DNA from 3 places in the Luteococcus sanguinis genome. Region 1 is predicted to be linked to each of the others. Evidence: riboswitches for the same ligand, from Rfam matches in the RefSeq annotation. Region 1 holds a riboswitch; each other region holds the start of a gene.
What was found. Region 1 has a riboswitch for cobalamin ahead of mutA (methylmalonyl-CoA mutase small subunit). Riboswitches for the same ligand answer to the same signal wherever they lie in the genome.

Region 1 (9,897 bases):
ATGGCTCCTCCGGTGGTCGACCGAGCGGGCCTCGGCAGCGACATCGTGGCAGTTGGACGGCTGTGTGACCACACCCCCGTGGGGCGGAGTCCCGGCTAGTGCTCGCGCGGTTCCCAGCCGAAGCTGGCGACCTGGGTGGCGTAGATGGCCAGGAAGTCCTGGGCCGCGTCCATCGCGCCCAGCCGTCCGGCCCGCACGTCCGATTCCAGCTGGGAGGTGAGGCTGCGCAGGGTCTCGTTCGCGCGCCGGGAGTCCAGCAATGCGGCCTCGATCTGGGAGCGCATCCAAACAACCTGCTGCTCGGAGCGGTAGTGCTCCAGCCCGCCGTGCTCCTCCAGCCAGGTGCGGTGCTCCAGCACCGCCGCCCACACCTCGTCCAAGGAGATCTTGTGCAGGGCAGAACAGGTGAGCACCGGGCAACGGCGACCGGCCGTCGCCTCGGTGACGAGTTTCATGGCGATCGACAGGTCGCGCGCGCAGACGCGCGCCTCGCCGGCGTTGTCACCGTCCGCCTTGTTGACCGCGATCACGTCACAGATCTCGAGGATGCCGCGCTTGATGCCCTGCAGCTGGTCCCCGGTGCCGGAGACGGCGAGCATCAAGAAGGTGTCGACCATGCCCTTCACGGCCACCTCGGACTGTCCGACGCCGACCGTCTCGACGATGACGACGTCGAAACCGGCAGCCTCGACGACCAGCATGGCCTCGCGGGTGGCCCGGGCGACGCCGCCCAGGTGCTGGCCGCTGGGGGAGGGGCGCACGAAGGCGGCCTCGGTCTGGGTGAGTTCGCCCATTCGGGTGCGGTCACCGAGCACCGATCCGCCGGTGCGGGAGCTGGAGGGGTCGACGGCGAGCACGGCCACCTGGTGGCCCTGCTCGACCAGGCGCATGCCCATCGCGTTGATGAAGGTCGACTTTCCCGCCCCGGGGACGCCGCTGATGCCGACCCGGACCGCCGGCTCGCGCGAGCCGCGCACCTCGGGGGAGGTGAGGTGCTGCAGCAGTTCCTTGGCCAGCGGACGGTGCGCCGGCAGCTTCGACTCCACCAGCGTGATCGACTGGGCCACCGCGGAACGATTGCCGGCCAGCACTCCCTCGACGAGGGCGGGGACGTCGAACTTGCGGGGCATGAGTACCTTCCTGGGTTCTGGGTGGTGATGTGGAAAAGGTCGGGCGGCCCGAGTAAACCCGGGCCGCCCGACCGGTCAGACGATCGTCCTGGCGGACGCGTCCTGATCAGGCATCCATGGCCTTGCGCATTTCGCCCAGCAGGCGGATGGCGGAGGCAGGGATGTTGGTGCCCGGCGGGTAGATGTCCACCGCGCCGGCCTGGCGGAGCTCCTCGAAGTCCTGCTCGGGGATGACGCCACCAGCGACGATCAGGATGTCGGACCGCCCGAGCTTGTCCAGCTCGGCGCGCAGCGCGGGCACCAGCGTGAGGTGACCGGCTGCGAGCGAGGAGACGCCAACGACGTGCACGTCGGCCTCATTGGCCTGGGCGGCAGCCTCCTCGGGGGTCTGGAACAGCGGGCCCACGTCGACGTCGAAGCCCAGGTCGGCGAACGCCGTGGCGATGACCTTCTGGCCTCGGTCGTGGCCGTCCTGGCCCAGCTTGGCGATCATGATGCGCGGACGACGACCCTCGGCCTCCTCGAACGCCTCGACGGCCTGGCGGGCCTGCTCGAGCTGCTCGTCACCGGCTGCTTCCTTGGAGTACACACCAGAGATCGTACGGATCTGCGCCGTGTAGCGCCCGAACTCCTTCTCGAGTGCGTCCGAGATCTCGCCCACGGAAGCCTTGGCGCGCGCGGCGTCGATGGCCAGCTTGAGCAGGTTGCGCTCGGCATCGGTGGGGTCGGGGTTGGCCGCGGCCCAGGTGAGCTTCTCCAGGGCGGCCTGGGTGGCCGCCTCGTCGCGCTCGGAACGCAGCTGCTGCAGCTTGGCGATCTGCTGGGCGCGCACGGTGGCGTTGTCGATCTTGAGGACGTCCAGCGGGTCGTCCGAATCGAGCTGGTACTTGTTGACGCCGATCACCGGCTGGCGACCCGAGTCGATGCGCGCCTGGGTGCGGGCAGCCGCCTCCTCGATGCGCATCTTCGGGATGCCCTGCTCGATGGCCTTGGCCATGCCTCCGGCCTCCTCGACCTCCTGGATCAGCTTCCAGGCCTTGTTGGCAAGGTCCTGGGTGAGCTTCTCCACGTAGTACGAGCCGGCCCACGGGTCGATGACCCGGGTCGTGCCCGACTCCTGCTGGAGGAAGAGTTGCGTGTTGCGGGCGATGCGAGCGCTGAAGTCGGTCGGCAGCGCGATGGCCTCGTCGAGCGCGTTGGTGTGCAGCGACTGCGTGTGGCCCTGGGTCGAGGCCATGGCCTCGACACAGGTGCGGATCACGTTGTTGTACACGTCCTGCGCGGTCAGCGACCAGCCGGAGGTCTGCGAGTGCGTACGCAGGCTCATCGACTTGTCGTTCTTGGGCCCGAACTGGCGCACGAGGCGTGCCCACAGGATTCGGGCCGCGCGCATCTTGGCGACCTCCATGTAGAAGTTCATGCCGATCGCCCAGAAGAAGCTCAGGCGGGGGGCGAACTGGTCCACCTGCAGGCCCACCGACTCACCGGCGCGGATGTAGTCGACACCGTCGGCCAGCGTGTAGGCCATCTCGATGTCGGCCGTCGCCCCGGCTTCCTGCATGTGGTAGCCGGAGATGGAGATCGAGTTGAACTTCGGCATGTTCGCGCTGGTGAACGCGAAGATGTCGGAGATGATCCGCATCGAGGGCACCGGCGGGTAGATGTAGGTGTTGCGAACCATGAACTCCTTGAGGATGTCGTTCTGGATGGTTCCCTGCAGCTGCTCCGGCTTCACCCCCTGCTCCTCGGCTGCCACGACGTAGAGGGCGAGGATCGGCAGCACGGCGCCGTTCATCGTCATCGACACGGACATCTGGTCGAGCGGGATGCCCGAGAAGAGCTGGCGCATGTCGAGGATCGAGTCGACCGCCACGCCGGCCATGCCGACGTCACCGGTCACGCGCGGGTGGTCCGAGTCGTAACCACGGTGGGTCGCGAGGTCGAACGCGATCGACAGGCCCTTCTGACCGGCCGCGAGGTTGCGGCGGTAGAAGGCATTGGACTCCTCGGCGGTGGAAAAGCCCGCGTACTGGCGGATCGTCCACGGACGTGAGGTGTACATCGTCGCGTAGGGGCCGCGCAGGAAGGGTGCGATGCCCGGCATGGTGTTCAGGTGGTCCATCTCGGAGTAGACGTCGTCACCATAGAGGTGTTCGACGGGGATCTGCTCGGGCGTGACCCACTCCTCGGCGGAGGGGCCGGCGGCGAGCAGCTGCTCGAACTGGGCCATGGCGTCCGCCGGGGCCGCCACCTCTCCCAGCTGGACCTGGTCAAAACGTGGCAGGGTGCTCACTTCGCAACTCCCAACGTGTCTAGGGTCTCGTTCAGGACGGTGACCGCATCGGCGCCCAGCGCGATGGTGCCACTGATGACACTCTCGGCCTCGGCGGCGGATTCACCCAGCTCCTTCAGGCTGCCGGCGAGCATGACCTTCTCGGCGCCGGCCTCCTTCAGGGCCTTCGCGACGGGCAGCGCCTGTTCGGCGTAGACCCTCGCACTGGAGCACAGGCACGCCACCTTGGGCGAGCCGGCATCCTGCCAAGCCTTCACCACGTCGGCCGCCTCGCCGCCCTCGCTGGAGGGCGTCTGCAGACCAGCGACCTGGAAGAAGTTGGACGCGAAGCCCTCGCGACCACCGAAGTCGCGACGCGCACCGAGGCACGCGAGGAAGACCTTGGCATCCGAGCCGGCCACGCGGTCGCGCAGCGCCTCGAAGACCTCCGAATCACGGTGCATCGCCAGTCCCGCGTGGGCCGGGGCCTCGGGACGGGTGCGCACCTCGGGAGCGGTCTCGTCGATCTTCGGGAACTCCGAGACACCGGTGATCGGCTGCTTGCGGGTGGCCAGGCGCTTGGCGCGCTCGCCGACGACCTTCTCCAGCTCGGATGGCACGCGTCCGGCAGCCAGCGCAGCGACCATGCCGCCCGCGGCCTCGACGGCCTGGAACTCGGTCCACGCCGCCTCGGCCAGCTTCTGGGTCAGGCTCTCCACGTACCAAGAACCACCAGCCGGGTCGTTGACCCGTCCGATGTTCGACTCCTCGGCCAGCACGATCTGCGTGTTGCGCGCGATGCGGCGGGCGAAGGCGGTGGGCAGGCCCCAAGCGGTGTTGAAGGGCAGCACCGTGATCGCCTCGGCGCCGCCGATGGCCGCACCGAAGGTCTCGATGGTGCCGCGCAGCACGTTGACGTAGGGGTCGTCGCGGGTGATCTCGCGCCACGACGTGACCGCATGCTGGCGGGCGCCGCGCTTGTCGGCCGACACCTCCAGCACCTCGCCGATCCGGGCCCAGCAGGTGCGCAGGGCGCGCAGGCGGGCGATGGTTGCGAACTGGTCGGTGGTGGCGCTGACGCGGAAGTTGATCGTCTCGAAGGCCTCGTCGACGCTCAGGCCCTGGTCGACCAGCGCGCGGACGTATTCGACGCCGGTCGCCAGCGCCCAGGCCATCTCGTGCACGTCACCGGCGCCGGCGTTGTGCCAGACGGTGGCGTCGACGACGATCGCACGCGACTTGGGCATGCCGTCGAGCTTCTTCGCGTAGTCCGCCAGGCCGGACAGGTCGGGCTGGGAGCCGTTCAGGGCGGCCAGGCCGATCGGGTCAAGGCCCAGGTTGAGGCTCAGCTCGGACTTGTCCTTGCCGCTGCCCTCGTAGAGGCCGAGCAGCGCATCCGCCGCAGCAAACTGATCGGTGCGGCTGGAGACCTCGACCTTGACCAGGTCGAGCAGAACGTCCTTGAGGTTGTTGACGAGGTCGTCGGCCTTGATCGCGTCCGGGTCGAGGCGCAGCCACAGGCTGGTGGCGCCCCGCTCGAGATCGGTCAGGATCGCCTCGCGGGTGAAGGTCGTGTCAGGGTCCTCGTGCAGTGCACGCACGTCCCATGCGTCCATGTCGCCGTTGCGCACGGTCGTGCCGCGGGTGAAGGGCATGGTGCCGGGGGCACCTAGGCCCTCGACGGCATCGTCCAGGGTGTAGACGGGCTCGATCTCGATGCCGTCGACCGTGGTGGTGCGCAGCCGGGCGACACTCTGTTCGCCACTGAGCTGCTTGTCCTCGGGACGGCCCCTGTTGAGGACCTTGGCGACCGCAGCCTGCCACTGGTCCATGGACGGGGAGTCGAAGTCGCCGGCGAGCGTGAGCCCGCCACCGCCCTCGATCGCGCCCGGCTGGGTGGTTGTCATCACAACTCCTGCTCCGATGAGTTCGTCGTCCGTTTGGACGACCTGGCTGGTGGCTCCTCGGCCGCGCGGGTGGGGCGTTGCTCCAAGAACACCCTGCAGGACTGCTCTCGGACGCCTCGTCCCGGTGGTCACGACTGGCTGCCGTGCCCTGCTGGCAGGTATTCGGACTTCTGGGAGACCCAGTCACCGTTGCGGGACAGCTCCGGAATTGCACCGGATTCCCTCATGCCGACCACCCTTTCGGGAGGTTCGAACCAGCACTCCCAACCCTAGCGGTGCCGCTCTTCGCGCGGGCAAGGGGGGTGCGAATCCCGTCCATTCATCGGACGTCTGCCCCAGCCGCGCCCGTGTGGGGGACTGTCAGGATGTGCATCTGGCACCCCACACCCAGGGGGACGGCGCCAGCCGTGGGAATCGGCCGCCGCGCCCGCCGCGACCTCCGGTGACGGTCTGGATCATCGGCCGACACCTGGTCGCGCACCGGGATGCCGTCCTTGATCGCCGTGATGTCGAAGGACCGGCGGACAACCCGTCGCCTTCACTGTCCGCACCGAGGAGAGGTGGCAGGCCGCAGACGGGTTCGGGATCAGTCGATCCGCTTCCTCAGTTGACGAAGGGCTCCAGCGCAGCGCCGAGCTTGGGCAGCGCCTCCTCGACATAGCCCTTTGCCTTGCCGCGGATCGGCTTGTAGATCTTCGCCAGGGTGGCGTTGTCGGGGTTGGCGGCCTTGTCGTCCACGACCTTGAGCAGTGCGTCCGCAACAGCGGACTTGTGCTGGGTCAGGTGGGCGGCGAAGGACTGGTCTCCCTTGCCCTCCCAATAGGGCTGCAGGGCTGCGGCGACGTCGGGGAGCATCGCATTCGCGCCCTTTTCGACGATTCCCTCCTTCGCCTTCTTGGCGCTGGCATAGGCACCCTTCAGGGCAATGCCCGACAGCCCGGACTTCGAGCTGACCTCCTCGTCGAGGACCTTCGCGATGGCGGCGACGACCTGCGGACGCTTGGCCGGGTCGAGCAGGCTGGCGGTGAACGTCATGGTCTTCCTTCCAGCGGTGTGGCGCCGTCGAAAACGGCGTTGTCAGGTGCCCTCGAGGGGCCTTCCCATTGTTGCAGCTCGTCCGGCGCCGGGGAGGAATTCAGCGCTCCCGGCCTGTCCTACACCGTCAGCCGGCTTCCGCAACCCGCAGGCGTCCCGCGAGCACCCCGTCCGCGTCCCGCGAGCACCCCGTCCGCGTCCCGCGAGGGTTGAGCGGGCAAGCTCAGCCGCAGGTCACACCCGTCGCGTGGATGGGGCAGTAGCCGTTGGGGTTGGCCTCCAGATACTGCTGGTGGTAGTCCTCGGCCCAGTACCAGTCAGGCGCTGGCACGATCTGCGTGGTGATCTGGCCGAAACCGGCCTCCGTGAACGCGCGCTGGTACTGGTCCCGGACCCTCTCGGCGGCGGCCTGCTGCTCATCCCCCATGGTGAAGATTGCCGACCGGTACTGCGTCCCGATGTCGTTGCCCTGCCGGTTGCCCTGGGTCGGGTCATGGTTCTCGAAGAAGACCCGCAGCAGGTCTTCGTAGCTGACCGCGGACGGGTCGAAGACGACCCTGACGGTCTCGGCGTGCCCGGTGCGCCCGGAGCAGGCCTCCTCATAGGTGGGGTTCGGGGTCGTCCCGCCCTGGTAGCCGACGCCGGTCAGGCGGACCCCGTCGGTGTTCCAGTAGAGCTTCTCCGCGCCCCAGAAACAGCCCAGCGCCAGGTGGGCGACCTCGGTGCCGGGGATCTCCCGGTCGATCGGGTCACCGAAGATCCGGTGGAAGAAGGGCATCTGCAGCACCGGTTCCTGCCGGCCGGGCAGCGGTGGCAGCGTGGACGGGTCGACACGGAAGCGCTCGAACATGACCGCAAGGGTAGCTCGCGATCCCGACGATTCAGCTCGGCGAATCGAACGCGGGAATTCTCCAGTCGATCGGGTCGGCACCCTGTTGGGCGAGCAGTTCGTTCGCGCGGCTGAAGGGCCGCGAGCCGAGGAAGCCCGAGCGCGCCGACAACGGCGAGGGGTGCGGGCTCGCGATCGTCGGCATGCCGCCCAGCACGGGCGTCAAGGTTTGCGCATCACGTCCCCACAAGACCGCCACACACGGCCCGCTGCGCTCGACGAGTGCCTCTATCGCACGCTGGGTCACGACCTCCCAGCCCTTGCCGCGGTGCGATCCGGGGGCCCCCGGACGGACGGTGAGCACGCGGTTCAGCAGCAGCACACCCTGGTCGAACCACGCGCCCAGATCACCGTGCTGGGGCGGTTCGATGCCCAGGTCGTCCCGGAGCTCTGAGTAGATGTTCACCAAGCTGCGGGGTAGTGGGCGAACGTCCGGCTCCACCGAGAACGACAACCCGACCGGGTGGCCGGGGGTGGGGTAGGGGTCCTGTCCAACCAGCAGCACCCGAACTCCCGACAGCGGACGGGTGAAGGCGCGCAGCACGCTGTCACCCGCTGGCAGGTAGGAGCGACCGGCGGCAATCTCGCCGCGCAGGAAGTGACCCATCGCGCGCACCTGGGGCTCGACCGGAGCGAGCGCCTCGGCCCAGTCCGGCGCGACCAGTTCAGACAGTGGCTTCACGATTGGTCTCCTTCGGCATCTTCCAGCTCAGGGCGGCACCGGCAAGCAGGAAGACGGCGCCAACCGTGAAGGCGGAAGCCATACCGCCGCGATCGGCCAGGGCACCTGCAGCCAGCGGGCCGATGATTGCACCGACGTCGCTCATCATCTGGAAGACCGCGATCGGCGTGCCGGCGCGGCCGCCGGTCACGTCCCCGACCACGGCGGTGGGTGCGGTCGAGTGCATCGCCGACCCCAGCCCATAGACACACAGCACTGCACCGAGGAGCCAGACATTTCCGGCCCAGGGCATCGCCAGTGCGGCGGCACCGGTCACCAGCCCGGCCGCGACCATCACGGGACGTCGTCCGAGCGTGTCAACGATTCGTCCCGAGGGCCCCAGCGCGATGGTCTGCACCACGGCAGCGATCGCGAACAGGACGCCGGTCGTGGAGGGCTGCTGGTGCAAGGACTCCACCACCAGCACCGGGACGAGTGAACTGCGCACCCCGAAGGACTGCCAGCCCTGCGCGAAGTTCGTCAGCAAGGCGGCCCGGTAGCGGACGTCCGGCAGCGCCTCGGACAGTTCCATCACGGGGCGGGAGTCCTGCAGCGGCCCGGCATCGGTCCGGCCCAGCATCGTCAGCCCGACCATGCCGGCGACCATCAAGGTCGCGGCATAGAAGAAGAAGGGGGCCGTGATGGAGATCGCCGCGAACAGGCCGCCCACGGCGGGGCCGGCCATGCCGCCGATCAGGAAGCCCCCCGAGTAGAAGGCGCTGGCCCGGCCACGCTGCTCCGGTGTGACCGCCCGCAGCAGCAGGGTCATCGCGGCCACCGTGAACATGGCCGACCCGATGCCGCCGACCCCTCGCATCACCAGCAGTTGCCAAAAGCTCTGCGAGAGTCCCGCGGCCGCCGAGGACGCGGCGACGATGAACATGCCGATGCCCAAGGCGGTGCGCTCGCCGAGCCACCGGTTGAACCGCGCGCACCACGGGCTGGTCACCAGCCGCATGAAGGCGAACGCCGAGATCACCGCGCCCACCATCAGGTTGTCAACCTCGAAGGAACGGGCGAAGATCGGCAGCACCGGCACCAGCACCCCGAAACCGACGGCCACGCAGAAGGCGATCACGCCCAGTACGATGACGTCGCGGGGGAGACCCTGTCCGGGCAAGCCGCGACGCGACGGGACGGACGAGGGGGGCATTGCCCAAGGTTACCGCTGGCGCGTGGAGCCCCGGACTACCGTGGAAGCATGAGCGAGAACTCGTCCCCCTCTTGGTTCGACGTCGCCCGTGGGCTCGCGGACGCCGCGAACGACCTGGCCACGTCGGCCCAGCTCGCCGGCTCACCGCTGCTGGGCCAGTTGCGCTCCGAGGTGACCCGGCAGATCAGTGAACCCCGCCACCAGGCAGAACAGATGACCACCGCCCTCGACCGCGTCGAGGTCCGCGCCACCGGACGCCGAGTCAGCATCATCGGCGACCCCAGCGTGGCGAACCTGCACGTCGAGGGCCCGCACTCCACCACCAGGGACGGTCGCATCGTCGAGATCGTCGCGGACGGTGAACTTCCCGGCAAGGATGCGCTGGCCCTGCTCGGGCCGGCACTTGGGCTGCGCTCGCTGGACGCGCTCGACACGTTGAAGCGCCTTGGCATGGGGCGCGAACTCGTCGTCCGGGTGAACCCCGATCTGGCTCTGGACGTCGAAGTGACAGGCGGCTCCCTGGTCGTCACGGGGATGCCCACGCTGGCCCACGTCCGCGTCACCGGCGGCACGGCCACCCTGACCGGAGTCGAGGGCATCGGCCGCGCGCTCTTCCAGGCGGGGCAGGTGACCCTGACCGGCTCGTTCAGCGGCAGCACCCGCATCCGTAGCGAGTCCGGGCAGCTCACCCTCACCCTGGACGAGGAGGCGGACGTCGAGGTGCAGGGGCGCTCCCAGTTGGCCCGAATCTCCTGGCCAGACGGCATCTCCGTCGACGCCTACCGTGTCG
Region 2 (10,267 bases), on a different contig from region 1:
AAGCTCAGCTGGGTCTCGTTGCCCAAGCTGAACGGCCAGAAGGCGAAGTCCATCAACAGGCCGTAGCCGAAACCCGCCACCGCGCCGTAGGCCGCCAGCAGGGCGACCTCCGCTCGTCCGGACACGCGGGGCAACAATCCGGCGACCAGTCCGACGAAGCCCGCCGCCAGCATCTGGTAGGGCAACCACGGGCCGACGCCCGCCATCAGCAGCGCGGACACGAACAGCGTCGAGTTGCCCAGCAGGAAGCCGAAGCCCGGGCCGAACACGCGGCCGGCCAGGATCACCGTGAAGAAGACGGTCTCCAGCCCGGCGGTCCCGGCGCCGAGCGGACGCAGGATCGCCCCCACCGCCGACAGCACCCCGAGCAGCGCGAGCGCCTTGACCTCCAACCCGTCCGAACTGATCTCGGCGACGGCCAGACCGATCACGGCCGGCAGCACCAGCGCGAACAGCAGCGGCGCCTGCGAAGCCCCGTCCATCGAGGCGGACGGCGGCCACAACAACGGCCAGCCGAAGGCGAACAGGGCCAGGGCGGCCGTCACGGCCAGCGCGAGCCGGGAGCGGTGGGTGAGGGCGACGGCATTCATGCGCGCACCAGCAACTCGGCGATGTCGTGCGGGGTGAGCACCGGCGCCGGGTGGAAGACCTTGGCCGTCTGCGGCGCGAAGACCGGGGACGAGGTGCAGACCTCGCGGGTGGGCCCGTCGGCGACCACGTCCCCGTCAGCCATCACGATGGTGCGGGAGGTGGCGGCGGCCGCGAACTCGACGTCGTGGGTGCTGACCAGCACGGATGCACCGTCGGTGGCGAGCCGGTCGAGGATCGTGCGCAGGTGCTGTTTCATCGCGTAGTCCAGCCCGCGGGTGGGCTCGTCCAGCAGCACCAGCCTGGGTGAGGCGGCCAGCTGGATCGCCAGCACCAGCGCCAGCCGCTGCCCCTCGGACAGGTCGCGCGGGTGGCGCTCATCGGGCAGGTTGGCGCCCAGATCGTCCAGGATCGCGCGGGTGGTGCCGGGGGCGGCGCCCGACTCGACGTCCGCCTGTGCGCACTCGTCGGCCACCGAGTGCAGGTAGAGCAGGTCGGCGGCGTTCTGGGGGACGAGCGAGACGGCCTCCCGGGCGCGGGCGGCGGGGACGGTGCGGGGGTCGATGCCCCCGACGTCGATGGTGCCGGAGCTGGCGGTCGCGCCCTGCAGCGCCCACAGAAGGGACGACTTCCCGGCGCCATTGCGCCCCATCAGGGCGGTCACCTCACCGGCGTTGAGGGTGAGGCTGAGTCGGTCGACGGCCAGCAGGTCGCCGTAGGTGACGGTGAGGTCGGCGACGTGGGCGGCACCCATCGACAGGCTCGGGGAACGGTTTGGGCGGCTCAGGCTTGGGGAGCGATCGGACAGGATGATCTTTTCCCGGGCGACGCGACGACGGGCGTCCCGAACCGACAACGGAACCTGGTCCCAGCCCAGCATCCGGGCCAGCTCACTGAGCGGGGGCACCACGTCGGCCCGGGCCAGCACCTCGGCCGCGGGGCCGAGCTCGGCGCGTCCGTCGCCGGGCAGCCAGAGCACCTGGTCGGCGGCCTGCATCACCCGCTCCAGCCGATGCTCGGCCAGCACCACGGTCAGCCCCACCTCGTGCACCAGCGTGGTGATGGAGGCGAGCACGTCCTGCGCGGCGGTCGGGTCGAGCGCCGACGTGGGTTCGTCGAGCACCACCACCCGGGGCTGGGCTGCGAGCACGGCGGCGATGGCAACGCGCTGTTGCTGCCCTCCGGACAGCTCCACCAGCGAGCGGCGGCGCAGGTCGGCGATGCCCATCACGTCCAGGGTCTCCTCGACCCGCTTGCGCATGGCGTGCGGTGCGATGCCCAGTTGCTCCATGCCGTACGCGACCTCGTCCTCGACGCGGTCGGTGACGAAGCCCGACAAGGGGTTCTGCCCGACGAAGCCGACGGTTTCGGCCAGGTCGCGGGGGCGGAAGTCGGCCGTCGATCGTCCGTCGACGAGCACCCGTCCGCGCAGGTGACCGCCGCTGAAGTGCGGTACCAGCCCGTTGATCGCACCCAGCAGCGTCGACTTTCCGGTGCCGGTGCGTCCGACCACCAGGCAGAGGTCGCCGTCGTCGATGGTGAACGAGACATGGTCCAAGGTCGGGCGGGTTGCCTCGGGGTAGGTGATGGTGACGTCGTCGAAGGTGATCACAGGTCGTCCCGGGCGGGCGCGGGCGTCGTCAGCAGCGGCGACGCGAGGGCGATGACGGGCAACAACATCAGCGGGTGCAGCTGCGGCCACTCGGGCGGCGAGGTCACCGGCGTCATCTCGACCGGTAGGGCGCTGCCCAGCCAGACCACGCACGCCAGCGCCGAGAGCCCAGCGGCCACGACCGACCACTCGGGGCGCTCCCAGACGTCGGGACGGTAGCGGGTCACCTGGAGTCGTCGTCCGGACGTGCGCAGCCCCAGCCACGCGCAGCCGACGCCGGCCAGCACCATCAGCCAGGGCCAGCGGTGCAGTGTCGCCAGCGTCAGGAAGAGGCCGTTGACCAGCAGCAACATCGCCCCGACCAGCAGCGACGTGGTGCCCCAGCCAACCCGCGCCTGCTGGTTGGTGCGGCCATAGCCCCGCGACTCCATGCCCGCAGCCAGCTGCAGCGAGCGTTCGATCGAGTCCTCGAGCACCGGGACGACGACCGCTCGCACCGCACGCCAGCCGGTCGACGCGCCGCCACGCAGGCGTCGCGCCCGCCGGACCCGCTGGACGCTCTCGATCAGCTGCGGCGCGACCGACAGCGCGATCACCAGCGCCACCGAGAACTGGTACAGCGCCGGCGGGACCGCCCGCAGCGCGCGCTTGGGGTTCGCCAGCGCATTCGCGGCGCCCACGCACAGCAGCATCCCGACCAGCTGCAAGGAGTCATACAAGGTGTAGAGCAGCGCGTCCAGGGTGACCGGACCGCCAAGCCTGATGCCCGCCATCCAGGCCGGCAACTGCAGCTGGGGCAGCGTGAACAGCACCGTCCCGGACCGGTTGAGCCCGATCAGCACCTGGCTGGTCATCCGGATCGCGACGATCACCAGCGCCACCACCAGGTAGGCGCCCGCGGCCCGGGCCCAGGGTGCGCGCGTCCGCCGGCCCCCGACCACCAGCCACACCGCCACGGTCATCAGCACCACCAGCAGCGGGTTGTGCACCAGGCTCACCGCGATCGCCGCCGACAATGCCCAGGCCCACCACGCCATCGGGTGCACGACGCGGCCCACCCGCCTCGCGGAGGAGGTGGGTGGGGCGGCGGGTGCCTGGACGAGGGGTGCCTGGGCGACGCGGACCGAGCGGGCCATGACGGCGGTGGTCAGCGCGTCTGGTTGCGGCGCCAGCCGAGGTAGCCGGCTCCGGCGGCGAGCAGGACGGCGATCGTCCCCAGCACGCCCCACGGCGTGGACGAGGAGTCGTCCGCGGTGTTGGTGGGCGCACCTGAAGCGGACGCTGACGCCGACGCCGACGCCGACGCCGACGCGGGGGCGGAGGCAGCGGCGAGCGACAGCACCGGCATGTCACAGCTCTTGGTCTTGGGTGCGTTGTAGCACCAGCCCTGGACGCTGCCGGCGGCCGGGACGGCCTCGTCGGCACCCTTGGGGGAGAAGGTCCACTTGCCCCCGGGGGTCAGCGTGTAGTAGCTCCAGAACTGCCCGTTGGAGGTGGCCGGGCAGGCGGCGGGGTAGCCGCCGATGGTGCAGATGAAGTTCGACTTGTCGCGCACCAGCTTGAGGTCGGCGGCCTGCAGGGCCTCGGTGCCGGTCTTCGGGGTGCCCACGCACTCGTTGGCCAGCTGCTTGTCGGCATCGGTGACCACCAGCAGCCAGACCTTGCCGGCCGCGACGCAACCGGCGGCGGTGCTCTCGTCTGCGTGGGCGGGGGAGGTCAGTGCGGGGGAGGCGGCGAGCGAAAGGCCGAGCGCGGTGGCGGCCAGGCCTGCGGCGAGGCTCGAGGGCTTGCGGAACATTGGAAGTGGGTCCTTTCCTGTGCGCCGCGAGCAGGGAGGTGGGGCCCTGGACTCTCCCGCGGCCTCGACGGGTTCGTGAGTCATCGTCACCGGCAGGCATTCCGACTCGGGACCTCTCACGCGGATGCGCGGGGCGTGATCCCTCACGGCTGCGGGTCAGTTCCGGTCTCGCACCGGATTCCCCTGACGGCGACTGGGCAAACCTACTCCGGTTGCTGTCCGCGCGGCACAATGGCCCCCATGGCCCGCATTCTCGTCGTCGACAACTACGACTCCTTCGTCTACAACATCGTCCAGTACCTGTACGAGATCGGCGTGGACGAGCTGCAGGTCTGGCGCAATGATGACGAGCGTTTTTCCTCTGCTGACTGGGCGGACGGGTTCGACGGCGTGCTGCTGAGCCCCGGCCCCGGGACGCCCGAGGAGGCCGGCGTCTGCGTCGAGTTGCTGAAGACCACCAGCGGACGGGTGCCGATCTTCGGCGTCTGCCTGGGTCTGCAGTCGATGGGGGTCGCCTTCGGCGGCGTCGTCGACCGGGCCCCCGAGCTGTTGCACGGCAAGACCTCGGACGTCTTCCACGAGGGCCAGGGCGTCTTCGCCGGGCTGCCCAGCCCGATCACCTGCACCCGCTACCACTCGCTGGCGATCGTCCCGGAGACGCTCCCGGACGTGCTGGAGGTGACGGCCCGCACCGAGAGTGGGGTCATCATGGCGGTGCGGCATCGGGAACACCCGACCGAGTCAGTGCAGTTCCACCCGGAGAGCGTGCTCACCCAGGGTGGCTACCAAATGCTCGCCAACTGGCTCGCGACCTGTGGGGACGAGGGCGCCATCGAGCGGGCAAAGGACCTCACCCCCCTGATGCGGCTGGGCTGACTCGCCGGGTGCCACCAGGCCGGGCCGAAGACACCGGCCAGCACGGCTTCAATCAGCTGGGCGTTGAGGTTGCCGCGCTCGAGGCAGGAGCGGACGCGCGTGACGGGGTGGCCGGTGCGCTGGTGGCCGGTGCCGTGTATCTGCCGACGTAGATCGTGATCACCTGGTCGGTGGAGTAGCTGCCCGTGCCGGGGGCCTGCTCCACGACCAAACCGTTCTGCGTCTCGTCGGTGACGTCACGGGTCAGCACGACGACGTCCGAGGTGAAGCCTGCATCGGCGATGGCCGCGACAGCCGCGCCCTGGGTCTGGCCCACGGTGTCCGGCAGGGTCACCGTCGCGGGCGTCGTCTGGGTCGGCTGGGCGGTGCTGGTGGCGGCCGTGGGCTGGAGCGAGCCCAGCGAGACCGTGATCTTCTGCGTCCGTTCGACGACCTCGTCGCCGTTGGGGGACTGCTTGGCCACCTTGTCGACCGAGTCTGCCGCCCCGGGCACGCGGGTGTCGGAGACCTCGAGCTCGAAGCCGGCGCTCTTGGCCTTCTGGGCGGCCTGCTCCTGCGTCAACCCCAGCAGGTTGGGGACGCTGGACTTTCCAGTCGCCAGCGCGAGGGTGAACTTCTGCGTGGCGGGCACGTCGGCCGCCTCGGCCGGGTTCACCGCGACCACCTGACCCGCCTCGAAGTCGAGGTGCGCGTTCTCCTGCGCGGCGGTCGCCTCGGTGAAGGTGATCTTGTCCTCGTCGAAGCCTGCGTCCACCAGCAGCTTCTTCGCCTCCGCCTCGGTGGCGCCGATGATGCCCTTGGGCACCTTGGAGGTCTTCGGACCATCGTTGACGGTGATCGTCACTGTCGACCCGGAGGCGAGTTCGCCAGCATTCGGGTCTTGTTTCGTGACCGTTCCGACCGTCGAGTCGTCCGCACCGGTGACGTGCTCGGAGGCGACCTCGAAGCCGTCGCTCTCCAGCATGTTCGTCGCCTGGGTCTCGGTGAAGCCGACATAGGAGCGCACCGGGATGAGGTCGTTGGTGCCGTTGCCGGAGTTCAGGTAGACCGCGACGCCGAGGCCGATCACGGCGAGCAGGCCTGCCAGCGCGAGCACCACCCACAGGATCGGGTTGCGGCGCTTCTCGTCGACCGCCTGCAGGGAGCCCGTCTGCCCGGCCAGGGTGTCCGGCGGCAGGGTGTCCGGCGGCAGGGTGTCGAGGTTGGTCTGGTTCGCCGACGCCGCACCGATGGAGGCCGCCGCGGCGGCCCCGGCGGCGGGAGCGACCTGCGTCACGGCGGTCGGTTCCGCAACGGTCATCGGCGGGACCACGGGGGCGGCCAGCACCGGCTCACCGGCCAGCAGGCGCGAGATGTCATCGCGCATCTCCTTGGCGTCCTGGTAGCGGTCGGACGGGCTCTTGGCCAGCGACTTCAGCACGACGGCGTCCATCGCGGGGGTCAACTCGGGGTCCAGGTGGGACGGCGGGGTCGGGGTCTCGCGGACGTGCTGGTAGGCGACGCTCACGGGGGAGTCGCCGATGAACGGCGGACGTCCGACGAGCAGCTCGTAGAGCAGGCAGCCGGCGGCGTAGACGTCCGAACGGTTGTCGACCTGCTCGCCGCGGGCCTGCTCGGGGGAGAGGTACTGGGCGGTGCCGATCACGGCGGCGGTCTGCGTCATCGTCGCGGACGTGTCGGCGACGGCGCGGGCGATGCCGAAGTCCATCACCTTCACGCGTCCGGACGGGGTGATCATCACGTTCGCGGGCTTGATGTCGCGGTGGATGATGCCGGCCTTGTGGGAATAGGCCAGCGCGTCCAGCACACCCTGGGCGAACTCCAGCGCGAGTTCGGGCCGGATCCGACGGTCCTGCCGCAGCAGGTCGCGCAGGGTGTGGCCCTCGACCAGTTCCATCACGATGTAGGGCACGTGGAGCCCGGTCTTCTCGTCCACCTCCTCGCCCGTGTCGTAGGTGGCGACGATGTTGGGGTGGTTCAGCCCGGCGGCCGACTGCGCCTCGCGGCGGAACCGGGCCTGGAAGGTGGGGTCGGTGGCGAGGTCGACGCGCAGGCGCTTCACGGCGACCTCGCGGCCCAGCCGGACGTCGTGCGCCTTCCACACCTCGGCCATGCCTCCGCGTCCGATCACCTGGTCGAGCGCATAGCGATCACCAAGCAGCGTGCGGCTGTCGTCGCTCATCGGCTCATCCTTTCGGTCGGGCAACCGATCCATTGTGCGTGGTCATTGTGAGAAGGGGGTGAGGGGAGGCTGAGGGGCGCCGCAACCGCGCCGCGTGACGGTGTGTTCATCGCATGGCCTCCACCACGGACGCGAAGACCGGGCCGGCCACTCTTCCGCCCGCAATCTCGCTGCGCTCGATCTTGGAGTCCTCCACGAACACCGCGATGGCCAGGTCGGGATCCTTGGACCAGCCCACGAACCAGGCATAGGGCGGACGGCTCGGGTCGGACTGTGCGGTTCCGGTCTTGCCACCGACGGTGACCCCGGAGACGGCGGCCCGCTGGCCGGTGCCCTGGGTCACCACGTCCACCATCATCTGTTGCAGTGCCTGGGCATTCGTCGTGCTCATCGCCCGCTGGAGCTTCTCGGCGCTGTGCGAGCTGATCACCGACAGGTCCTGCGCGCGCACCTCCTGCACCAGGTAGGGCTCCATCGCCTGTCCGTCGTTGGCGATCGCCGCGGCCACCATCGCCATCTGCAGTGGCGAGGCGGCCACCTCGTACTGGCCGATCGCGCTCATCGCGAGCTGCGGCTTGTCGACGGTGTCGGGGAAGACGCTGGTGGCTGGCTCGAGGTCGTCGGAGTAGCTGGAGTCGAAGCCGAACTTCTGCGCCTGCTCGCGCAGCTTCGCGTCACCGAGCGTGAGGCCCAGGTTCGCGAAGGCCGTGTTGCAGCTGACCTCCAGCGCGTGTGCGATCGTCGACTTCGACCCGCCGCAGTCGACCTCGTTGGAGAGCTTGGACGTGCTCTGCGGCAAGGTCATCGACGACGGGGACGCGACCTGGGTGTCGGCGCTCATCCCATTCTCCAGCGCCGCGGCGGCGGTGACCAGCTTGAAGGTCGAGCCGGGCGGGTAGATCTCGCGGGTGGCGCGGTTGGCCATCGGGCGCTCGGTGTCGGCGTTGAGGCTCTTCCACGCGGTCTGCGCGGCCTTCAGGTCGGTGGTGCTGAGCGTGTTCGGGTCATAGGACGGGCTGGAGACCATCGCCCGGATCGCGCCGGTGGAGGGCTCGATCGCGACCACGGCACCCGTCCGGTCACCGAGGGCCTGCGCGGCAGCCTTCTGGGCGCGGGCGTCGATGGTGGTGTAGACGCTGGCTCCGGCGCGCTTCTTGCCGCTCAGCATGGCGACCACATTGCGGAAGAACTGCGAGTCGTCCGAGCCGGAGAGCTGCGTGTTGTAGGTCTGCTCCAGCCCGGAACGCGCGTAGTCGTAGGAGTAGTAGCCGGTGACCGGCGCGTAGAGCTCGCCGCTGGAGTAGTTGCGGACGAACTTGAACCGTCCGGTCGCGGCCTTGGTGGAAGCGATCGGGGTGTTGCCCACCATGATCGCGCCGCGGTCCTGCGCGAACTCGGCCTCGCGGGTGCGGCGGTTGCGGGGGTCATTGTTCAGCGAGTCGGCCCGGACGACCGACAGGATCGTCAGGTTGGCCAACAGGGCGAAGAACATCAGGGTGGCAACGACGGCAAGGCGTCTGATCGGACGGTTCATGCGCGCACCGCCGGGATCACTTGGGTGTCGTCGTCGGAGATGGTCAGCTCCCTCGAACTGGGGGCGGCAACGGTGGGGATGCGGGCCTGGTGGGAGATCACCAGCATGATCGCGACGATCACCCAGTTGCTGATCATCGACGACCCGCCGCGGCTCATGAAGGGCGTGGTCAGGCCGGTCAGCGGCAACAGGCGGGTGACGCCGCCGATGATCGCGAACACCTGCAACGCGAACACGAAGCTCAGGCCGGCGCCGAGCAGCTTTCCGAAGGGATCATTGCTGGCCAGCGCCATGCGCAGGCCGCGGAAGACGATCAGGGCGTAGACCATCACGACGGCCATCAGCCCCAGCACGCCGAGCTCCTCGCCGATCGCGCCGGCGATGAAGTCGCTCTTCGCCAGCGGGGTCAGCCCCGGTCGTCCCAGCCCCCAGCCGCGGCCGGTCAGGCCGCCCCAGGCGTAGCCGAACTGCGCCTGGATCACCTGGTAGTTGGAGTCGTAGTCGTCGAAGGGGTGCAGCCACGAGCTGACGCGCACCCGCACGTGCCCGGCGAACTGGTAGGCGAGCAGGCCGCCGACGGCGGTCATCACGAGGCCGAGGATGGCCCAGCCCGCCTTCTCGGTGGCGACGTAGAGCATCATCACGAACAGCCCGAAGAACAACAGCGAGGTGCCCAGGTCGTTCTGGAAGACGAGCACGGCGAGACTGGCGAGCCACATGATGACGATCGGCCCGAGGTCGCGCAGACGCGGGAACTCGATGCCCAGCACCCGGCGCCCGGCCAGCGCGAGCACGTCGCGGTGCTCGGTCAGGTAGGCCGCGAAGGCGATGGCCAGCAGGATCTTCGCGATCTCGGCGGGCTGGAAGGAGTAGGGGCCGAAGTGGATCCAGATCCGGGCGCCGTACTGTGCGCGTCCCAGCCCGGGAACCAGCGGCAGCAGCAGGAGCAGCAGGCCCGAGAGGAAGAAGATGTACGGGAAGCGCTGCAGGCGGCGGTGGTCGCGCAGCACGACGATGGTGGCGGTGAAGGCGATGACGCCGAGCAGGGTCCACAGCAGCTGGGTGCGCGCGTCATGGGCGACGGGTTCGCTGACTTGGTCGAGCCGGAAGATCATCGCCAGCCCGAGGCCGTTGAGCAGCAGCACGCAGGGGACGATCAGCGGGTCGGCCCAGGCCAGCTTCCAGCGCACCAACAGGTGGACGGCCAGGCCGATCGCCGCCCACACGCCGACGATCCGTGGCCAGGAGGCCGGGATCTCGCCGTAGAGGTTCATGTTGGTCAGTGCCCAACCGCCCAGGCCGAGGGCCAGGGCGAAGAGGTCCATCAGCAGCTCGATGTTGCGCCGCTTGCGGTAGACGAGCACCTCGTCCATCAGCACTCTCCCTCGGACGGGGTGGGAAGCGCTGTCACCGCCTGGCTGGGCGTCTGGGTGGGCAGCGCTGCGGTTTCGCTCACCGAGGCGGTGGGGCTCACGGTGCTCACGGGCGCGTTGGCCGTCGCGGACGCCGACGCGGACGCAGAGGCCGAGGGGGCGGTCTGGCGCTGGGCCCGGATCCGGATGCACTGGTCGGCACGGACCTTGAGCTCGGCGGTGGTGGTGCGGGCCGCCTCCAGCGATGCCACCGGGATCGTGGAGCGCACCTGCTGGCGGTAGTAGGCGGGCAGGTCGTCCACGA
Region 3 (10,267 bases), on a different contig from region 1:
GACCTGCGGATTGCGATCCGGGAAGGGCGTGAGGCGAACCTCGTCCTGTTCTGCGTCGACGCCTCGGGGTCGATGGCCGCCCGTCGCCGGATGGTCCAGGTGAAGACCGCGATCCTGTCGCTGCTGCTGGATGCCTACCGTCGCCGCGACACTGTTGGCCTGGTCAGCTTCCGCGCGAACGGCGCCGAGCTGGTGCTCCCGCCGACCCGATCGGTCGACATCGCGGCCGCGCGGCTCGACGAGATCCCGGCCGGCGGACGCACCCCGCTGGCCGAGGGACTTCTCGCGGCCGCCCGCGTGCTGGAGCGTGAACGCCTTCGGGACCCTCGTCGTCGCCCGCTTTTGGTCGTGGTGACCGACGGACGCGCGACCACCGGCCCGGATGCGGTCGCCCGTTCACTGGCCGCAGCGGACGTGGTGGCCCAGCTGGGCGTGTCCACGGTGGTGATCGACTCGGAAAGCGGTCCGATGCGGCTGGGTCTGGCTCGAGGTCTGGCCGCCCGGCTGGGCGCCGACCATCTGCCCGTCGACGAGGTCACGGCCCAGGCCCTCACCGGCGCGGTGACCCAGATGCGGACCCCCCAATCATCCGGCCCCGAATCATTGGGGAAACTTGGCTACCACCAGTGGAACCAAAGTTCCCCAATAACGGCTGCGGGCTGATGGTGGCCCACCTGCCCCGCCTCGTGCTGGCCGCGCCGTCGACCGGATCGGGCAAGACGACCATCTCGTCCGGCCTGATGGCGGCGCTGCGTTCGTCCGGCCTCGACGTGAGCGGCCACAAGGTCGGCCCCGACTACATCGACCCGGGTTTCCACGCGCTGGCCACCGGGCGTCCCGGACGGAACCTCGACCCCCATCTGGTCGGCGAGGAACGCATCGTGCCCCTGCTGTTGCACGGCGCGCGCGGCGCCGACATCGCCGTCGTCGAGGGTGTGATGGGCCTGTTCGACGGGCGTCTGGGCACCGACGGGTTCGCGTCCACCGCGCACGTCGCCCGCCTGACCCAGACCCCGGTCGTGCTGGTGCTGGACGTCGGCCGCGCCAGCCGGACGATCGCGGCCGTCGCCGCCGGGCTCGCGGGCTTCGACCCTGCCGTGCGGGTCGGTGGCGTGATCCTCAACCGGGCTGGCAGCACGCGCAACACCGCCGAGATCTGCCGCGCGTTGGAGGGCGCCGGGCTGCCCGTGGTGGGTATCGTCCCTCGTCGCGATGACCTGGTGGCTCCCTCGCGGCACCTCGGGCTGGTCACCGCGGCGGAGCTCCCCGACGCCGTCGCCCTGGTCGAGCGGCTGGGCGAGCACGTCGGCCAGCACGTCGACCTGACCGCCGTGGTCGAACTCGCGAACACCGCCCCCGTCCTGCGCGAGGCACCGTGGGATCCCGCCGCCGAGGTCACGCCCGTCGCGGGAATGCCGGTCGTCGCAATGGCTTCCGGCGCCGCCTTCACCTTCCGCTACCCCGAGACCGCAGAGCTGCTGACCGCCGCCGGGTGCCGGGTCGTTAAGTTCGACCCACTGGCTGACCCCCTGCCCGAAGGCACCCGCGCGCTCTACCTTGGCGGTGGCTTCCCCGAGGAGCACGCACACCGGTTGGCGGCCAATGCACCGCTGTTGGCGCAGGTGCGCGAGGCGATCGCGGACGGCCTGCCGACGGTCGCCGAGTGCGCCGGGCTTCTCTACCTGGGCAGGGAACTCGACGGGGTGCCGATGGTCGGCGCGCTGCCCACGATCGCTGCAATGGCACCCCGGTTGACGCTGCGGTATCCGTCCGCGAAGGCCGTCGGGGACGACCTGTTGAGCCGCGTGGGCGAGGTCGTCACGGGCCACGAGTTCCACCGGACCACCACCGACCCCTCGGCCGGCACCGACGGCCTCCACGCCGCCTGGACCATCGACGGAGCGGACTTCGGCTTCTGCGGGCCCAGCGTCCACGCGTCCTACCTGCACGTGCACTGGGCCGGCCATCCCCGGCTGGCGCAACGGCTGGCCGACGCCGCCGCGCGCTCGGATGGTGGGAAGACTGGCGGGTTGATCGCTTCAACCGCAGGGTTGTGACGCTCAGCCCACCACTTCGGCAACAGCGTGTGGACCGAGATCTCGATGCGCTGGTTTCCCCCGGTTGGGGGGTGGCTGAGGAGGGTTTGGTGCTTGCCTGTCCGCTTGGCACGGTAGCGGGGTTGACCAGCCCTCCCAGGAGATCTCGATGAAGCAGTGGACCAACCTCGCCGGCGCGATCGTCAGCGAGGTGTCGGCATCCTTGGCCCTGAAGGGGGCGATGGACGACCGCTGGCTCTACCTCGTGGTGGTGGTCGGCTACATCGCATCCTTCTGGTTCCTGACCCGCTGCCTACAAGCAGGGATGCCCCTCGGCATCGCCTACGGCATCTGGGGGGCACTCGGTGTGATCGCCACCGCGCTGGCCTCGGCAGCGTTGTTCGGCGAGCCGCTCACGGCGCTGATGGGCGTGGGGATCGCGCTGGTGATCGCCGGGGTGCTCACGGTCGAACTGGGCTCCCAGCGTGCGCACGAGCGCGAGATCGCCGCATGACCTGGCTGCTGTTGTCGGCCGCCATCGTCACCGAGGTCGCCGCGACGCTCTGTTTGCGGATGGTCGCCCTGGGGCGCCGCTGGTTCTACGTCCCGGTCGGTGCTGGCTACGTGCTGGCGTTCACCTTCTTGTCACTGGCGCTGCGGGAGGGCCTGCCCTTGGGCGTCGCCTACGGCATCTGGTCGGCGGTCGGGGTCGCGCTCACCGCGATCGCGACGAGGGTGCTGTTCAAGGAACCGCTCACCCGCCTGATGATCTTCGGGATCGCACTGATCATGCTCGGGGTGCTGCTGATCGAGCTGGGTTCCTGAGCACTGGGCCCCCGGACCGCCAAAATCGCCAGCCCAGAGCGATCCGGTCCCGCCACGGGACCGGATGCAGCCCTGACGTCATTATTGGCGGGCCTCGCTCAGTGACCCTGTGCGGCCACCCACGAGACGGCCTCGTCAACGGTGTCGGCGCAGGTCACGCCCACCGGTGCCGCCGGCCGCTGGACCACCACGCAGGGCACCCCCAGCTGGGCCGCCGCCTGCATCTTCGGCCAGGTGAATGACCCGCCGGAGTTCTTCGTGATCAGGACGTCCGTCGCGTGTTCGCGCATCAGGGCCAACTCGCCCTCCAGCGTGTAGGGGCCGCGGGAGGTGAGCACCAGCCACGCCTGCGGGACCTCCATCTCGGGTGGTTGGACCACGCGCGCCACCGCCTGCCGCGCCCCCAGTTCGGGCACGAAACGGGCGAGTTCCTGGCGTCCGACGGTGATGAACGGACGCTGACCCAACCCGGCCGCGACCCGTGCGGCTTCTTCGTGGCCGGCGACCAGGTGCCACGCCGGGTCCGCCGCCCAGCCCGGGCGCTCGAACCGCAGCAGCGGAATGAGTCGTCGGTCCGGGAGCGCCGTCGCGCACGCTGCGACCGCATTGGCCGACATGCCCTGCGCGAAGGGGTGGGTGGCGTCGACGACCAGGTCGAAGTCGGCCAGCGCGTTCCGCAGCCCGGCCACCCCACCGAAGCCCCCGATCCGCACCGGTCCCACGGGCAGCCGGGGTTGGGATACCCGTCCCGCAAGGGACGATGTCACTTCCACTCCCGCCTCGACCAGCCGTGCCGCGAGCTCACGCGCCTCTGCGGTACCGCCCAACAACAGCACCCTCACGATGACTGCCCCGGCGCACGCAGCAGGAAGAGGTCCATCACCCAGCCGTCGGCTGCGAGCGCCTCGGCCCGCGCCGTCCTGGCCAGCGGGACCGCCTCGGGCACCACACCGGACACATTGCGTTCCCCGGCAGCACCCAGGTTCGCCGACCACCACAGCTGCCATCCGGTCAGCTCGGGGCGCACCGCCAACTCGTCCAGCACTCGCGCCCCGGTCAACATCACCAGGACATTTCGCTGTCCCTGGGCGAGCGCCTCCGGCAGCCGACGTGCGGTGGTGATGTGCACCGGCTCCCCGACCCGGTGCAGGACGATCTTGTGCCGCGCCGCCAGCAACTGCGGGGCGGAGATGCCCGGCAGGACGTCCCAATCGCAAGACAAGCGGTCGGCCAACTGCTCCGCCAACCGGATCATGGAGTCGTACAGCGAGGGGTCGCCCCAGGCCAGCAGGGCAACGGTTCCGGCCCGGTCGTGCAAGGCGGACGCCAGCGCCTCGACCCGCGCCGCGTGCCAGTCGGCGACGGCGGCACGGTAGTCGGTGGGGTCGTTACGGTCCCGCGGTGGGTCCGGGACGACGACGACCGGCACCCCGTGGGCGTCGGCGACCGCCTGCCGGACCGCCAGCTGCTCATCCCTGGCGTCCCCGGCGTGCGCTCCGGGGGTCGCGGACTTGTCCAGAGCGACCACGCACGAGCAATCCCGCAGGGCCTCGGAGACCTCGGGGGTCACGTGCCGAGGTCCCATCCCCATGCCGAGGACGCGGATCCTGGTGACGGCCGGCTGGGGGGCCCCCTCGACCAGCTCGGGGATCGCTACCTCGACCTGTGGGTTCGTTGCCTGGCCCTCGGGCACCCTGGACCGTTGGACGCTCACTGGCCCTCCTCCAGGTCGCCCTCGAGCTCGAGGTAGACCGCCTGCATCTGGGCCATCAACTCAGCGTCCGGCTCGGCCCACAGGCCCCGGTCGGCTGCCTCGTGCAACCGCTCCACGATCCCGCGCAGCGCCCACGGATTCACCTCGCGCATGAACTGCTGGTTGGTGTCGTCCAGCACATATTCGCGCGCCACCTTGTCATACATCCAGTCGTGCACGACGCCCGCGGTCGCGTCGAAGCCGAACATGTAGTCGACGGTCGCAGCCAACTCGAAGGCGCCCTTGTATCCGTGCCGCTGCATCGCGGAAATCCACCGGGGGTTGACGACGCGCGCCCGGAACACCCGCGCCGTCTCCTCTGCCAAGGAGCGGGTCCGCACCCGGTCGGGGCTGGTCGAGTCGCCCACATAGGCCTTGGGTTCGACCCCGGTCAGCGCCCGCACCGTGGCGACCATGCCGCCGTGGAACTGGTAGTAGTCGTCCGAGTCGAGCACGTCGCTCTCGAGGTTGTCGACATTCTTCGCGGCCACCTGGATGCGCCGGTAGTTCTGCCGCATGTCGTCAGACGCCGGGACGCCGTCCAGCTCGCGCCCGTAGGCGTAGCCGCCCCAGGTCGTGTACACCTCGGCCAGGTCGTCGTCGCTGCGCCAGTTGCCCGACTCGACCACCTGCAGGATCCCGGCGCCATAGCTGCCGGGCTTCGAGCCGAAGATGCGCGTCGTCGCGCGCCGCAGGTCGCCGTGCTCGGCCAGGTCGGCGTCAGTGTGCGCGCGGACATAGTTCTGCTCGGACGGCTCGGCGAGCGCTGCCACCAGCTGCACGGCGTCGTCGAGCATCCGGACGACGTGCGGGAAGGCGTCGCGGAAGAAGCCCGAGATCCGAACGGTGACGTCGATCCGCGGACGTCCCAGTTCCTCCAGCGGGACGACGACCAGCTCGCTCACCCGACGCGATGCCTCGTCCCATTCTGGACGGACGCCCAGCAAGGCGAGCACTTCGGCGATGTCGTCGCCGCTGGTGCGCATCGCGGACGTGCCCCAGACCGAGAGCCCGACCTGCTTGGGGTACTCCCCGGTCTCCTCCAGATGCCGCGCGACCAGGGATTCGGCCATCGCCTGCCCCGTCTGCCAAGCCAGCCGGCTGGGGACCGCGCGTGGGTCGACGGTGTAGAAGTTGCGCCCGGTGGGCAGGACGTTGACCAGCCCGCGCAGGGGCGATCCGGAGGGTCCGGCAGGGACGAATCCGCCCGCCAGCGCGTGCACCACGGCGTCCAGTTCGTCGGTGGTCCTGTCCAGCCGGGGGACGACCTGTTGCGCTGCAAACCGCAGGACCTTGGCGACGTCCTCTCGGACATTGCCCGAGCCCTCACCGACGCTCCCCGACCCCTCACCGACGCTCCCCGACCCCTCACCGACGCTCCCGGACCCCGCGATCACGGACTCGATGGCGCTGACATCCCAGCCTGCGTCCTCCATCCCTTGGACCAAGGCCCTTGCCTGCTGTTCCACCTCGTCCACCCTGGTCAGGGGATCATCGACACCCAGCCCCAGCGCCACCCGCAGCCCCGGGACCGACCCTCGCGACCCCGACCACACCTGCGTCGCCCGCAGGATCGCCAGCACCAGGTTCACCCGCGCCTCCCCGACCGGCGCGGCGCCCAGCACGTGCAGCCCGTCGCGGATCTGCGCATCCTTGACCTCGCACAGCCAGCCATCGACGTGCAGCAGGAAGTCGTCGAACTCCTCGTCCTGGGGGCGCTCGTCCAGTCCGAGGTCGCGATGCATCTCGGCGGCGCGCATCAGCGCCCAGATCTCGCCGCGGACGGCGGGCAGCTTGCCCGGGTCCATGGCGGCGATGTTGGCGTGCTCATCCATCAACTGCTCGAGCCGGGCGATGTCGCCATAGCTCTCGGCACGGGCCATCGGCGGAACCAGGTGGTCGACGATCACGGCGTGCGCCCGGCGCTTGGCCTGCGCTCCCTCCCCGGGATCGTTGACAAGGAAGGGATAGATGAACGGCAGCGAACCGATCGCCGCGTCCGGGCCACAGGCCTTCGACAGCGCCGCGGTCTTGCCGGGCAGCCACTCCATGGAGCCGTGCTTGCCGAGGTGGACGACCGCGTCCGCCCCGAATCCGTGCTCGATCCAGCGATAGGCGCCGATGTAGTGGTGGCTCGGCGCGAGGTCCGGGTCGTGGTAGATCGCGACCGGGTTCTCCCCGAAACCGCGCGGCGGCTGCACCAGGATCACGATGTTGCCGACCGGCAGCGTCGCCAGCACCAGTTCGCCCGCATCGTTGACGTACAGCGTCCCCGGACCCTCGCCCCAGGCCTCGGCCATCGCGTCGCGCAGTTCGGCGGGCAGGTCACGCGTCCACTCGCGGTACTGCTCGGACGTGATGCGGACGTGCGCGTCGGTGAGCTGCGCATTGGTCAGCCATTCCTCGTCCTGCCCGCCCGCGGCGATGAGCTGGTGGATCAGCGCGGTGCCCGCGGCGACGTCGTCGTCCGTGTCCAGCAGCCGGGTGACGTCGTTGTCGCCGCCCAGGTCATAGCCCTCGTCCCGCAGCCGGCGCAGCAGCCGGATCGCGGAGACGGGCGTGTCGAGCCCGACGGCGTTGCCGATCCGCGCGTGCTTGGTCGGGTAGGCGGAGAAGACCAGCGCCAGTTTCTTGTCGGCGTTGGGAATCCGACGCAACCGCGCATGCCGGACGACGAGTTGCGCGAGCCGGGCGCAGCGCTCGGGGTCGGCGACATAGCGGGGCAGCCCGTCGGCGTCGAACTCCTTGAAGGAGAAGGGCGGCCCGATGATGCGTCCGTCGAACTCGGGGATGGCGATCTGGTTGGCGGCATCGAGTGGGGTGACGCCGTCGTCGCTGGCCTCCCACTCGGCGCGCGAGCTGGTCAGGCACAGCCCCTGGATCACCGGGATGTCGAGCGCGGTCATCCGGGCGACGTCCCAGCTCTCGTCGTCCTCACCGGCGGACGCGGTGGCCGGGGTCGATCCACCGGCGGCCAGGACGGTGACGACGAGCGCGTCCAGCGTCCCGAGGGCTTCGTAGAGTTCGTCGGGAGCGGCGCGCAGGGAGCCCGCATGGATCGGCAGCCCGATGGCCTGGCCGGTGGCGTCGATGGCATCGGCGAGGTCATGGGCGAAGGCGTTGTTCCCGGCGACGTGCTGCGCGCGGTAGTAGAGAACGCCGACGCGTGGCACGCCCTCACGATCCCGCAGCTTGTCGAGGGGCCTGGGCGCCCAACCCCAGCTCGGGACCGACACCGGTGGCTCGAAACCCTCGCCGGTCAACAGCACCGTGTCGGACAGGAAGCCGTGCAGCTGTTTCAGGTTCTCCGGGCCACCCTCGGCCAGGTAGGCGTGGGCCTGCGCGGCAACGCCCATCGGCACCGTCGACAGCTCCATCAGTTCCGCGCTGGGGGCCTGCTCACCGCCCAGCACCACCATCGGGACGCCAGCCGCGAGCACCTTGGTGAACCCGGAACACAGGTCCTGCGGGCCACCCAGGATCCGCGCCACCACCAGGTCGCAGCCGCGCAGCTCGTCCAGCAGGCCCTGGTGTGCGGGACGGGAGGGGTTCGCGAGCACATAGTCGGCGCCACTCGCGCGGGCCGAGAGCAGGTCGGTGTCGGACGTGGACAGCAGCGCGAGACGCATCGTGGCTCCTCCGTCGGGGTTCTCGCCCCGGATGGTCAGGTGGGATCACCCGTGGCCAGTGTCTGGCTGCCCCTCGGCCGGGAAGACCCAGAGGACACAGTGGCGGAACCGCCCCGGACTCGCACCGGGTTCCTTGCCACGAGCTGCGCCAACCCTAGCCGGGCTGGCCAGCCGCTGTGCGAGGATGTCAGCCAGCACAACTCCACACCCCATGTCGGGAGCGAGGAAGCCGGACGAGCCGGCACGGTCGCGCCACTGTGTTCGTCCCCTGCACGACGAGGGACGGGAGCCAGGAACTCGCCCGCCATGGAATCCGACTACCCGGGACGCGTCATCCCGAAGGGACCACCATGCACATAGCCGAGGGCTTTCTCTCCCCCATCCAGTGCGCCATCTGGTACGGCGCGAGCGCGCCGTTCGTCGTCCACGGTGCCCGCGCCGTGATCGCGGAGACCCGCAAGAACCCCGAGAACCGAATGCTGCTGGGGGCTGCCGGCGCGTTCACCTTCGTCCTTTCGGCGATCAAGCTGCCCTCGGTGACCGGATCGTCCTCGCACCCGACCGGGACGGGTCTGGGCTCGGTGCTCTTCCGTCCCCCGGTGATGGCCTTCCTGGGGACGGTCGTGCTCCTCTTCCAAGCCTTGTTGCTCGCCCACGGCGGCATCACGACGCTGGGCGCCAATGCCTTCTCGATGGCCATCGTCGGGCCGTGGGCTGGGTATGCGGCATGGCGGACGCTGCGTCGATTCGGCACATCGGTGGCGGTCTTCGCCGCGATGGCGCTGGCTGACCTGGCCACCTACGTCACCACCTCGGTGCAGCTCGCGATCGCATACCCGGACGCATCGTCCGGCATCGCCGGCGCACTGGCCAAGTTCCTCGGGATCTTTGCTGTGACACAGATCCCGCTCTGCGTGATGGAGGGTCTGCTGGGTGTGCTGGTGCTGCGCTTCCTGTCCCGGGTTGCGGCTGACGACCTCAACCGGATGGGGGTGTTGGCCGATGCGTGATCGTCGCTGGAACACCCACCTGCTGAGCACTGCTGCGCTGGTTGTCGCGATCGTCGCCATCTTCGCCGCGTCGCTGTGGTTCGGACGTCCACACGACGGCCAGGAAGGTTTCGCCGGGACGGACGCCGTGGTCACCGAGACCCTCTCCGAGTCGGGCGTCGAACCATGGTTCAAGCCGCTCTTCTCACCTGGCAGCTCCGAGATCGAGTCCGGCCTGTTCGCGCTGCAGGCGGCGATCGGGGCCGGGCTGTTCGGGTACTTCGTCGGCAACCTTCGGGGGCGTCAGGTCGAGCGCGCCGGGCATTCCTCCAGCACCGACGATCCCGAGCACCCCGACTCCTCAAGCAGCCAGGTCGACGAGGGCTGATGCACGCGCACTGGATCGACGACGCGGCCTGGGCCTCGCCCTGGCGCGCTCGGCAGGTCGGCGAGAAGGTCGTGCTCAGCCTCGGCCTCGTGCTCACCGCGCTGGTGCTGCCCCCATGGCCGACGACAATGCTCGTGAGCCTGGTCGCGGCCGTGGTCATCGTCGGTTTCGCGCGGATCCCGGCCCGGGTGCTGCTGCTGGTGATGGCCGCACCACTGGCCTTCATCGCCATCTCCGCGGTCTCGGTGGTGCTCGGGGTCGGGGTCGCGGCGGCGGACGTCTGGTGGCGCTGGGGTCCGTTCTCGATCGGTCCCGACGGGCTGGCGCGCGCCGCCGGATTGGTCGGGCACTCGATCGCCGGCACGCTCGCGCTGATGGTGCTGGCCACCACCACCCCGATGGTCGACCTGCTCACCTGGGCCCGGCGGCTGCACCTGCCCGGCCCGCTGGTGGAGATCGCCTCGCTGACCTACCGGATGCTGTGGGTGCTGCTCGCCACCACGCTGTCGATCCGCGAGGCGCAGGTGGCGCGATTGGGGGACACCCCACGCGGGCGGGGAGCGCTGCGCCGCCGGATGCAGGCCGCCGGGAATGCGGCCGGTTCGGTGCTCGTCCGGTCATGGACGCGGGCACGCCGACTCGAGGAC

Region 2: it holds a riboswitch for cobalamin, as region 1 does, so the genes downstream of both, ABD089_RS13605 (hypothetical protein) here and mutA (methylmalonyl-CoA mutase small subunit) in region 1, are expected to answer to the same signal.
Region 3: it holds a riboswitch for cobalamin, as region 1 does, so the genes downstream of both, cobN (cobaltochelatase subunit CobN) here and mutA (methylmalonyl-CoA mutase small subunit) in region 1, are expected to answer to the same signal.

The regions. Positions count from the first base shown of each region.
Region 1 covers NZ_BAAAKI010000001.1:5,851-15,747, reverse strand. The annotation lists gene ABD089_RS00080 (transporter substrate-binding domain-containing protein) at 1-2, opposite strand, end outside; gene meaB (methylmalonyl Co-A mutase-associated GTPase MeaB) at 96-1,130, opposite strand; gene scpA (methylmalonyl-CoA mutase) at 1,237-3,423, opposite strand; gene mutA (methylmalonyl-CoA mutase small subunit) at 3,420-5,309, opposite strand; cobalamin riboswitch at 5,446-5,583, opposite strand; gene ABD089_RS00060 (DUF6918 family protein) at 5,913-6,344, opposite strand; gene msrA (peptide-methionine (S)-S-oxide reductase MsrA) at 6,568-7,194, opposite strand; gene ABD089_RS00050 (uracil-DNA glycosylase) at 7,226-7,918, opposite strand; gene ABD089_RS00045 (MFS transporter) at 7,899-9,107, opposite strand; gene ABD089_RS00040 (hypothetical protein) at 9,156-9,897, shown strand, end outside.
Region 2 covers NZ_BAAAKI010000025.1:137,725-147,991, reverse strand. The annotation lists gene ABD089_RS13620 (ECF transporter S component) at 1-590, opposite strand, end outside; gene ABD089_RS13615 (ABC transporter ATP-binding protein) at 587-2,200, opposite strand; gene ABD089_RS13610 (CbiQ family ECF transporter T component) at 2,197-3,336, opposite strand; gene ABD089_RS13605 (hypothetical protein) at 3,348-3,998, opposite strand; cobalamin riboswitch at 4,073-4,220, opposite strand; gene ABD089_RS13600 (aminodeoxychorismate/anthranilate synthase component II) at 4,239-4,874, shown strand; gene pknB (Stk1 family PASTA domain-containing Ser/Thr kinase) at 4,927-7,056, opposite strand; gene ABD089_RS13590 (peptidoglycan D,D-transpeptidase FtsI family protein) at 7,163-8,590, opposite strand; gene ABD089_RS13585 (FtsW/RodA/SpoVE family cell cycle protein) at 8,587-9,963, opposite strand; gene ABD089_RS13580 (PP2C family protein-serine/threonine phosphatase) at 9,963-10,267, opposite strand, start outside.
Region 3 covers NZ_BAAAKI010000008.1:18,121-28,387, forward strand. The annotation lists gene ABD089_RS06870 (VWA domain-containing protein) at 1-663, shown strand, start outside; gene ABD089_RS06875 (cobyrinic acid a,c-diamide synthase CobB) at 627-2,057, shown strand; gene ABD089_RS06880 (DMT family transporter) at 2,206-2,550, shown strand; gene ABD089_RS06885 (DMT family transporter) at 2,547-2,861, shown strand; gene ABD089_RS06890 (cobalt-precorrin-6A reductase) at 2,960-3,703, opposite strand; gene ABD089_RS06895 (SAM-dependent methyltransferase) at 3,700-4,575, opposite strand; gene cobN (cobaltochelatase subunit CobN) at 4,572-8,243, opposite strand; cobalamin riboswitch at 8,280-8,415, opposite strand; gene ABD089_RS06905 (energy-coupling factor ABC transporter permease) at 8,594-9,253, shown strand; gene ABD089_RS06910 (energy-coupling factor ABC transporter substrate-binding protein) at 9,246-9,620, shown strand; gene cbiQ (cobalt ECF transporter T component CbiQ) at 9,620-10,267, shown strand, end outside.